Regions from separate parts of the Paenibacillus ottowii genome, predicted to be linked through region 2. Evidence: riboswitches for the same ligand, from Rfam matches in the RefSeq annotation. Region 2 holds a riboswitch; each other region holds the start of a gene.
What was found. Region 2 has a riboswitch for thiamine pyrophosphate ahead of ACQQ6X_RS02165 (ABC transporter substrate-binding protein). Riboswitches for the same ligand answer to the same signal wherever they lie in the genome.
Positions count from the first base shown of each region.

Region 1 (3,278 bases), 1.9 Mb from region 2:
ACAATTCCCGAAGGCGCTTTTGCATTGGGAGGATGTAGGCAGCGTGAATGCACGCCATATTATAGGGAAATACGGTCAAAATATTCTCACCTTTAATGATGACATCCAGGGCACGGGAGCAGTAACCCTGGCTGCGATTATTTCAGCGGTAGGTGTCACCAAAACCCCGCTGCGTGAACAAAAAATACTTGTCTTTGGCCCGGGGGCAGCTGGAATCGGTAACGCCGACCAAATACGGAGCGCTATGATCAAGGAAGGGCTTTCTGAGGAAGATTCATTTAAGTCGTTTTGGGCCTATGATTATCGTGGACTGTTAACGGACGATATGAACGATATACTGGATTATCAGAAACCCTATGTGCGCAAAAAGGAAGAAGTCAGCTCGTGGTCCCGATCGGAAGACGGCAAAATACCGTTGCTGGAGGTCATCCGTCAGGTTAACCCCACCATCTTGATTGGAACTTCCGGTGTAGCTGGTGCCTTTTCTGAAGAGATTATCAAGGAAATGGCAAAGCATGTAGAACGACCGATCATTATGCCCATGTCTAATCCTACCAACCTTGCTGAAGCGGTACCTGAGGATTTGATACGGTGGACTGATGGCAAAGCCTTGATTGCTACTGGAAGTCCCTTTGAGCCTGTCACCTATAACGGTACGAAATTTGAAATTGGTCAGGCGAACAATGCCTTTGTTTTCCCAGGACTGGGTCTGGGCGCGATTGTAGTCAGAGCTAAAAGAATCACCCCTTCCATGTTTACCGCAGCAGCTGATGCCGTTGCCAACGCCGTAGATTCGAATGAAATGGGTGGTGCGCTGCTGCCCCATATCCGAAAATTGCGTGATGTTTCGTACGCAGTTGCGGTTGCGGTAGCGAAGGCCGCAATTCAGGATCAGGTAGCTCAGGCACACATTTCAGATATTGAACAAGCCATTCGGAGTGCGATGTGGAAACCGGAATATGTAAAGGTCAAAGCCGTGGAAAATGTAATCCATCACCCTCACTAATTTCACCAGGAATCCAGAGCGGTTTGACATAACATAGGAACGATTGTACAGTATTAGTCAAAAGAATAGGAAAGTCCACTAGGGGAGCCATTATGGCTGAGACAAGAATGAATCTTGGACCCTTTGAACCTGATCTAGTTCGTACTAGCGTAGGAAAGTGGAGCCTTCGTATATAAGGTTTCAGGCGTTTTTGCGCATTGAACCTATGTTGAAGCCGCTCCAGTTTTCGGGGCGGCTTTTTGGCGTTGTTCCGGGAATTGTATCTTACGGGACTTCTTGTTCTCCATTTTTGTTGGAGGTGGGGAAAATGAGTTTTTCGCAAGAGCTCCGTCGGCAGGCGGATGGCATTTTTCAAGCCATTTATGAGCATCCCTTTGTGAGAGGTATTGCTGAGGGAAGTTTAACAAGAGAACAGCTGATTCACTATGTAAAACAAGATTTTGAATATTTGAACGCCTATATGCGGATTTACGGCATCGCGATCTCCAAAAGCACGAGCCGGGAGGATATGGCTGTATTTAACGAACAGATCTCTTTTATTCTTAACAGCGAGGTTCATCCGCATCAAAATTTTTGTACTGTCGCAGGTGTCACCTACGAAGAGATGCAGGGATATCCACTCGCTCCGTCCGCTCATCATTATATCCGCCACATGCTGACCGTCGCGCATGAGGGTAGCCTTGGGGAAATCATGGCCGTGCTGCTGCCTTGTCCATGGACATACCTTGAGATTGGACGCAGGCTAATGGATGAGGTCAGGCCGGATGAGTCTCATCCGTTCTATGAATGGATTTCCTTTTATGGAAACCAGATTGAAGATGTAACTTCCAAGTATCGAGAGCGCGTGGATGCTTGGGCCGAAGTCGCCTCGACTGCCGAGCGAGAGCGAATGATTGAGCATTTTATGCTAAGCTGTCAGCTGGAATATATGTTCTGGGACATGGCTTATACACAGGAACAATGGCCCGTCCAGATGCACGCTATGGTCTTGGAATAATCAGCATAGATGAGAGAGGAGAAACATGATGAGTATGTGGGAACAGAGTTATTCGGAGCTCCTGACAAAGGTACAAAACAGCAAGCCTCTTGTTCATAATATAACCAATGTGGTGGTCACCAACTTTACAGCCAATGGTCTATACGCCCTGGGGGCTTCCCCGGTGATGGCTTATGCACCTGAGGAAGTAGCGGATATGGCAAAAATAGCGGGCGCCCTCATACTAAATATCGGTACGCTGAACCGCGAGCTGGTGGATGCCATGATTATTGCCGGACAATCGGCAAATGCTCATGGTATTCCGGTCCTGCTAGATCCAGTCGGTGCAGGAGCAACCAGTTTTAGAACCAAGTCAGCACTGCGCATCCTAAAGGAGGTTAACATCTCCCTAGTGCGAGGCAATGCTGCCGAAGTCGCCCATCTTATCGGGGAAGCCCGAGAGATTAAAGGGGTGGATGCAGGCGACAGTGCTGACAGCGGTAATGTCGATCTGGCAGTTCGGGCTGCGCAGACACTTCATACCATGGTTGCCATCACTGGAAAAGAAGACGTTATCACCGATGGAGTCGAAGTACGCTTGATTAGCGGCGGAGACGCGCTGCTTACGAAGGTAACCGGCACAGGCTGCCTACTGACCTCTGTATTAGGTGCGTTTGCAGCTGTTGAGCCCAATCTACTACTCGCAGGTACAGCGGGCTTGGCATTTTACAGTGCAGCTGCTTCCCGAGCCGCAGCGCATACTGCAAAACTGGGGCCAGGCAGCTTCCAGATTGCCTTTCTCGACGAGCTTGCCAAACTACATACTGGTTCATTGCAGAGTCATGTCACGATCCGTGAAGCCGGCACAACCACAACAGGTGGTACGCGATGAGAAACGTGCACATACCGAGAGCGCTGACAATTGCCGGTTCGGATAGCGGCGGCGGGGCCGGAATTCAAGCTGATCTTAAAACCTTTCAGGAGCTTGGCGTATACGGCATGTCAGCTATTACGGCCATAACGGTACAAAATACCTTGGGAGTTCACGGTGTATATCCGTTGCCACAGGAAGCAACAGCGCAGCAGATCGAAGCTGTAGGATCAGATCTTGGGGTCGATGCCTTGAAGACTGGCATGCTGTTTGATGCGGGCATCATCCGCCTTGTAGCCGAGCAGATTCGAAAATTCAGCTGGGAAAAGGTTGTCGTCGATCCTGTAATGATTGCCAAGGGGGGCGCAAAGCTGCTGCAACCGGAGGCGGTGCAGGCTTTGAACGACGACCTGCTCCCCTTGGCT
Region 1 is NZ_CP191577.1:4,157,986-4,161,263, forward strand. Features, by position in the region: gene ACQQ6X_RS19295 (NAD-dependent malic enzyme) at 1-1,006, shown strand, start outside; TPP riboswitch at 1,077-1,179, shown strand; gene tenA (thiaminase II) at 1,314-2,003, shown strand; gene thiM (hydroxyethylthiazole kinase) at 2,029-2,874, shown strand; gene thiD (bifunctional hydroxymethylpyrimidine kinase/phosphomethylpyrimidine kinase) at 2,871-3,278, shown strand, end outside.
Region 1: it holds a riboswitch for thiamine pyrophosphate, as region 2 does, so the genes downstream of both, tenA (thiaminase II) here and ACQQ6X_RS02165 (ABC transporter substrate-binding protein) in region 2, are expected to answer to the same signal.

Region 2 (3,278 bases):
TGCTTTTGCGCTTAGATACTATGAGACTAAAGAATAAACCAAGTGGAACGAAAACGAAGTGGGCGGAATGGTGCTGTACAAGCGAAGCGGTCGCTTTTGTCCCCGGATTTCTATCCTGTTGAGGCTTTATTTGGGAAATCCGGGGGCGGTGGCGATGGTAAGCACCATCCGTCCGCGTAGTGGCGCTTTGTTCACTTCTTTAGTTCAGTCTTTTTAGTTGGTAATTTAGCGTTTCTACAAATGATCAACGCTTGGGCAAGAAGTTGTTTGTGAAAGCTTTATCGACTTCCAAAGGTTTGCTGAGCAGCTTGCGTTCATACATCCAGTCCGAGTAGTTTTTCCATACCTCTGCTTTTTGTACGCCCCATTGCGTGGCATCGTCCTGATAACGCGGGCTTAGCCATTTTTGACTAGCGAGTACCAGTTTTTTGTCCAGCTCCGGCACAGCTTTACTTAAGATATCTGCCGCTTCTTCCGGATGAGCGATAGTGTATTCATAGCCTTGTGCAGTAGCGTTCATGAACGCTTTGACCAGGTCAGGATCATTTTTTATCGTCTGCTCATTGCTCACAATTACAGGTGTATAGTAATCGAGGCTTTTGGAATAATCTTTTACATACAGCATATCCAATGGCTCACCTCGAAGCTTGGCCTCAATTCCGGTCCATGCGTAGAAAATCCAAGCAAAGTCAATATCCCGCTTCACAGCTGTAAAATAGTCTGCATTGCCCATGTTGACGATCTTCACTTTGCTCACATCACCTTGGTCTGAATCCATGATGGATTTCATGACCGCTTCTTCTACAGGTGAACCCCAGCCGCCGTAGCTTTTACCCTCGAAATCTTTCGGGCTTTTAATTCCGCGGTCTATCGGGGCTGCGAAGCCAGAGGTATTATGTTGAATCACCGCAGCGATGGACACGAGCGGCACGCCTTGGATGCGAGCCTGAGTAACGCCTTCCTGATAACTGATCCCAAAAGGTGCGGCATTCGAAGCAACCATCTGATCAGCTCCGCCTGAACCTGGTTGAACAATTTGGACATTCAAGCCCGCTTTTTCGTAAAATCCCTTGTCCTTGGCGACATAGAGCCCCGTGTGATTCGTATTGGGTGTCCAATCGAGCACGATTTTAACATCTTTAAGCCCCTTTGCCGGGGTAGACGTTGAAGTGCCGGCAGCAGGAGCCGCCTGTTGAGATGCAGGGGAATTGCCGCCGCAAGCGGTCAGAGTCAGAGCCATGAGCCACAGAGTGATCAGACCCAGGCTTAACATGTTCATGCGCTTCATTCGTTGTGTTCTCTCCTTTTAATTACCCGTTATCCGTCCAATCAGACAGCTTAAGTTCCCCATTTTCACAAAAATAACATCTGCCGGAATGCAATCTTTCCAACAACCTCATCTTCAACAAAAAAAGCGTCCCGAGTTCCGGGACGCTTGCGCTTGTATATACCAAAGTAAGGGATGTCCTGTATTTAAAAAGGCACATCTTGCTCAAGCATTCCTACGCTGGCATTACCCAGATCAGGTTGTAAGGGTCAGTGTCTTGGGACACACTCTCAGCCGGCCGATTCCAGCACCCCTGGCATTGTATGGTTTAATGGGTTTGTTTATTCGGGTTTACTACGACGATTATATGCCTTGATCGCGGGTCTGTCCAGCCTTGAGGGAGGGCTTACGGTTCATTTGCCGAACGACAGGGTACACTTTTACTGTGAGCTTGATCAGAAAATGAACATGAATCATTATTCTGATCCGGCCATGTTATTTTCAGAACAGCCGCACAGTATGTTCAGAAGAGCTGGTGCCAGATGGCATAGCCGTATAGAATTCTAATTCGTAAAAAGGAGTTGTTGTGCTGTGGGTAAAACGGAGACATTGGATCGCAGTCAGCTGGAACAAGCCATTGTGAAGGCTTTGGATAACAACAAATTTTGCTCGTTAGGTACGGTAGAGGGCGGAAAACCGAAAGTACGCTATATGGCCCTTTTTAACGATGGAATGAACATTCATCTAGCAACGGATCGTAAAACACATAAAGTGGATGAGCTAAAGGACAATCCGAATGCTTATCTGCTGCTAGGGTATGAAGTGAGGGGTACAAAGGAAGTTTTGGAAGTGGAGGCTACCGTCCAGGTTACAGCTGATGAGGGGTTACGTAAACAAGTATGGAATGATTCTCTGAAAGAGTGGTTTTCTGGACCTGATGATCCTGATTATGTCATTTTAGACGTGAATCCGACTCGTATTGAATACTTGGGTCAACAAATGGAGCGCCAGGTGTGGACAAAATAGAAATGATATAAAGAACAAGCCAGCAAATTTCCAATCTTTTCAGGAGATTTACTGGCTTTTATTTTATTCGAAAACTAATTATTTTTTCATAAATATTTAAGCAAATGACTACTCTTTTGTCCTACATTGGATTAAAATAGGAATGGTGGGTTCAAAGCTTACATATATGTGCAAAAGTATGTATATGAGGCATACACCTTAATAAGGAGGGGTATATTTTGTTATTTCGTAAAAAATGGTTTAAAGGGTTTACAGCAGCAGTTGTAGCTTGTAGCCTGTTGGTGTTTTCGGCCGCTCCATCCTGGGCAGCTAGCGATTCTCGCGATAGCGGTACGGTGAATCTGCGGATCATGGAAACCACGGATATTCATGGGGCACTGATGAATTATGACTACTATTCAGACAAAGAAACCAACGAATATGGCTTGGTTAGTACAGCTAGTTTGATCCAGAAGGCACGTAGTGAAACAAGAAACAGTATGCTGTTCGATAACGGCGATTTGCTTCAGGGCAACCCATTAGACGATTATATGGCTCGTAACAAAACCTTTGAGAAAGAAGGCGGTGTCCATCCGGTTTATAAGATGATGAACCTGATGGGCTATGATGCTGCCACTGTCGGAAACCACGAATTCAACTACGGTCTCGACTTCCTGGACAAATCGCTCAAGGGAGCTGACTTTCCTTACGTAAATGCGAACGTCTATGTTGATAAAGAGGGCCAAGCTACTAAAAACTATTTTACCCCTTATCAGATTCTTGATAAAACAGTAACGGATGAGAAAGGTGAACAGCATACACTCAAAGTGGGTGTAATCGGTCTGGTAACACCTCAAATTATGCAGTGGGATGAAGCTAATTTGAAGGATAAGGTTGTTACGAAGGATATTGTGGAAACAGCCAAAAAGTTTATTCCTCAAATGAAAACAGAAGGGGCTGACATTATTGTCGTGCTTGCACATACAGGCTATGAGGATGTGCCGCA
Region 2 is NZ_CP191577.1:482,180-485,457, forward strand. Features, by position in the region: gene ACQQ6X_RS02160 (hypothetical protein) at 43-180, shown strand; gene ACQQ6X_RS02165 (ABC transporter substrate-binding protein) at 245-1,288, opposite strand; TPP riboswitch at 1,483-1,592, opposite strand; gene ACQQ6X_RS02170 (pyridoxamine 5'-phosphate oxidase family protein) at 1,859-2,293, shown strand; gene ACQQ6X_RS02175 (bifunctional 2',3'-cyclic-nucleotide 2'-phosphodiesterase/3'-nucleotidase) at 2,512-3,278, shown strand, end outside.

Region 3 (3,278 bases), 710 kb from region 2:
TTATTCAGCGCAATAAAGCGCGCGCATCTACATCAGGCCGAGCAAAAAGCCGTGAAAAGCAGCTTGACCGGATCGAACGTATTGATAAGCCTGAAGAAGCTGCAAAGCCAACCTTTCAATTCAAAGAAGCCCGTGCGAGTGGGAAAACGGTTTTTGAGGGTATTGATTTTGAAATTGGTTATACACATGCCCTTCTGCCTAAAATGTCCATGACGATCGAACGTGGCGAAAAGATTGCAATTGTCGGCTGCAATGGGGTCGGGAAGTCTACGTTGCTCAAAACCATTTTGGGAAAAATTCCGCCAATCAGCGGAAAAACCTATCAAGGTGATTTCTTGCAGCCTGCTTATTTTGAGCAGGAAGTAAAGGCTGGAAAAATTACGCCGATTGACGATGTGTGGAATGAATTCCCACATTTGAATCAGCATGAAGTACGAGCGCATTTGGCACGCTGCGGTTTGAAGAATGAGCATATCACACGGCCTCTATCTGCGCTTAGTGGTGGAGAGCAGGCTAAAGTCCGTCTTTGTAAACTATTAATGCGTGAGAGCAACTGGGTACTGTTTGATGAGCCTACCAACCACTTGGACGTCAAAGCAAAGGATGAATTGAAACGCGCATTGAAGGAATACAAAGGGACCGTATTGCTTGTATCCCACGAACCGGACTTTTACGAAGATTGGGTAACCAAAACGTGGAATGTGGAAGAGTGGTCTAGTAAAGTAAACTAAAATCCAGTTCTGGCATATTTCACACAATATAGGGTTTGCAGAATTAGGAAAATATGCTAAGCTATCCTTAGCTGATACAATAAAATAGTCACACTAGGGGAGCCGCCCATGCGGCTGAGACGGAATAAATGGATTTCGGACCCTTTGTACCTGATCTGGGTTATGCCAGCGTAGGGAAGTGAGCACCGTACAAACAAGAGACGCTCTTTACTTTTGTTCGTGCGGGGAACGATATACGTTTACGGATATATTAGTCCGTTTGATTTTGAACGTTCGTCTAACCACTTCCTTAGGGAAGTGGTTTTTTGTGTTTCGTTCTTTTCATTAGTTCGATCTTCCGTAGACGAATTTACATATGGTCTCCTTTCATTATTGCTGGCACATGTGGCTAGCTCTGTATGATATTACCTATATGGAGCTGCAACAATATAAGTTCAGCTAATACGATTATATTTTTTAGCTCAAGTGAGGTGAAATTGAAATCGAATTACACGTAATCACGATGGAAAGTGTGTCCTGTGTAGATGTCCCTCAAGTGGCTGCCGCTATTTATCCTTACATTCACTATGTACACGTACGTTCAAAACAGAAAGGCGCGTCTGCTTTGCTTTCTTTGACTCGTAGCATGCTGGAGCAGAAAGTTCCTTTGCAGAAAATTGTAGTAAATGATCGTGTGGACGTAGCTTTACTTACCTTGGCAGGAGCTGTCCAGCTACCGGCTAATGGGTTATCTGTAGTAGATGCAAAAAGTCTACTGCTAGAGGGCACACGCTGTGGAGTATCTGTTCATTCATTGGAGGAGGTACAGGCTGCCGAGCAGGCAGGAGCGGACTATGTACTGTATGGTCATGTATATGAGACCTCTTGCAAGGCCGGACTTGTACCACGGGGGATAGCACAGCTAGAACGCATATGCGGATTGTCGGACATTCCGGTGATTGCGCTCGGCGGCATACAACCGCACCATGTTCCAGAGCTTTATCATGCCGGAGCAAGCGGAATTGCCGTGATGTCTGGTATTTGGGAAGCTGAGTCCCCCATTGCAGCAGCGATGGAATATAGGCGAATGGTGGATCTTGTAATTCTCGAATCTGAAGCTAGAAAACGGACTAAAGAAAGTTGAATACTCACCAGATAGGAGACAGGGGATAAATGTCAGAGACACATACAGAGACCAAAGCGATAGCACACGCTGAATGTTTGGTCATAGGTGGAGGAGTGATCGGCAGTTCCATTGCTTATCATGTGGCCAAGGAGGGACGAAGTACAATTATGCTGGAACGATGGATCCCCGGTGAGGGAGCATCAGGAGCAGCGGTGGGAATGCTGGCAGCGGAAAGTGAAGAGTTCACAGACCTTGAACTGGCACGATTTGCCCGTGCAAGTCGGGATGCATTCCCTGAACTTGTCAGTGATTTGGAGCGTTTATCGGGTATTTCAGTGCAATTTCGTACAGAAGGCTTTGTGACTCCTTTTCGTTCGGAAGCAGAGGGCCAAAAACGCTGGAATGCTGCTAAGATGCGAGAGGATGATTGTCCCGTTTGGTGGGATGCCAAGGAACTGGCGCGACGGATTCCGGGCTTGGCAGATCAAGTAATTGGGGCTATCTATCGTTCGAAGGAGACACAAGTGGCCCCTGTCCAGCTTTGCCGTGCTTATGCAGGGGCAGCTGCGGTGCTGGGGGCAACAATATGGTCTGGAACTCAAGCTGAGGAACTGGTTATACAGGACGGTCGAGTTTGCGGTGCGCGAACGGACATTGGTTTCTTTTCCTGCGATCAGGTCGTGATTGCTGCAGGTTTGGACAGCTTAAAATTGTTAGAGCAGATTGGATTTGATTATCCACTTTATCCGGTTAAGGGCGAAGCGGTAGCTGTATCTTTGAAAGATCATCCGTTGGATTATACTATTTATGCCGATGATGTTTACCTCGTACCTAAACAGAATAACGAGCTTTGGATTGGCGCCACGAGTCTTCCACATCAATATGACAAAGAGGTGACCGCGGGTGGATTAAAGGGACTGTTGGAACGTGCATCGTTTTGGTTACCGCGTGTACACGAAGCTTCTTTTATACGTGCTTGGGCGGGCTTGCGTCCGCAGGCAGCAGCGGAGCGGCCTTTTATTGGCCCTGTTCCTGGAGTGGAGGGCGCCTATGCTGCAGTCGGGCATTATCGCAACGGTGTCCTGCTTAGTGATGCGACTGGGCGAGCGATGGCCGCTATGCTTAAAGGGGCTGATGTGGCTGAACTTGGAATAAGCAAATTTTCTTCTGAACTTCTCAAGGAGGAAAGTTTATGAAGCTGACCATTAACGGACAGAGCATGACCGTTTCTAATCGGATCACTCGTGTGGATCAGTTGCTGCATGAACTTGATCTAAAGGTGAAAACCGTAGTGGTGGAGCTGAATCGGCATATATTGACCCGTGAAGATCATCATGAAACGGTACTTAAGGATGGAGATTGCTTGGAAATTGTACATTTTGTAGGAGGCGGTTGATCATGTTAACCATTGGAAAAGCATCTTTTACCTCTAGGCTGTTACT
Region 3 is NZ_CP191577.1:5,310,278-5,313,555, reverse strand. Features, by position in the region: gene ACQQ6X_RS24480 (ABC-F family ATP-binding cassette domain-containing protein) at 1-731, shown strand, start outside; TPP riboswitch at 817-925, shown strand; gene ACQQ6X_RS24475 (thiamine phosphate synthase) at 1,234-1,854, shown strand; gene thiO (glycine oxidase ThiO) at 1,884-3,032, shown strand; gene thiS (sulfur carrier protein ThiS) at 3,029-3,232, shown strand; gene ACQQ6X_RS24460 (thiazole synthase) at 3,235-3,278, shown strand, end outside.
Region 3: it holds a riboswitch for thiamine pyrophosphate, as region 2 does, so the genes downstream of both, ACQQ6X_RS24475 (thiamine phosphate synthase) here and ACQQ6X_RS02165 (ABC transporter substrate-binding protein) in region 2, are expected to answer to the same signal.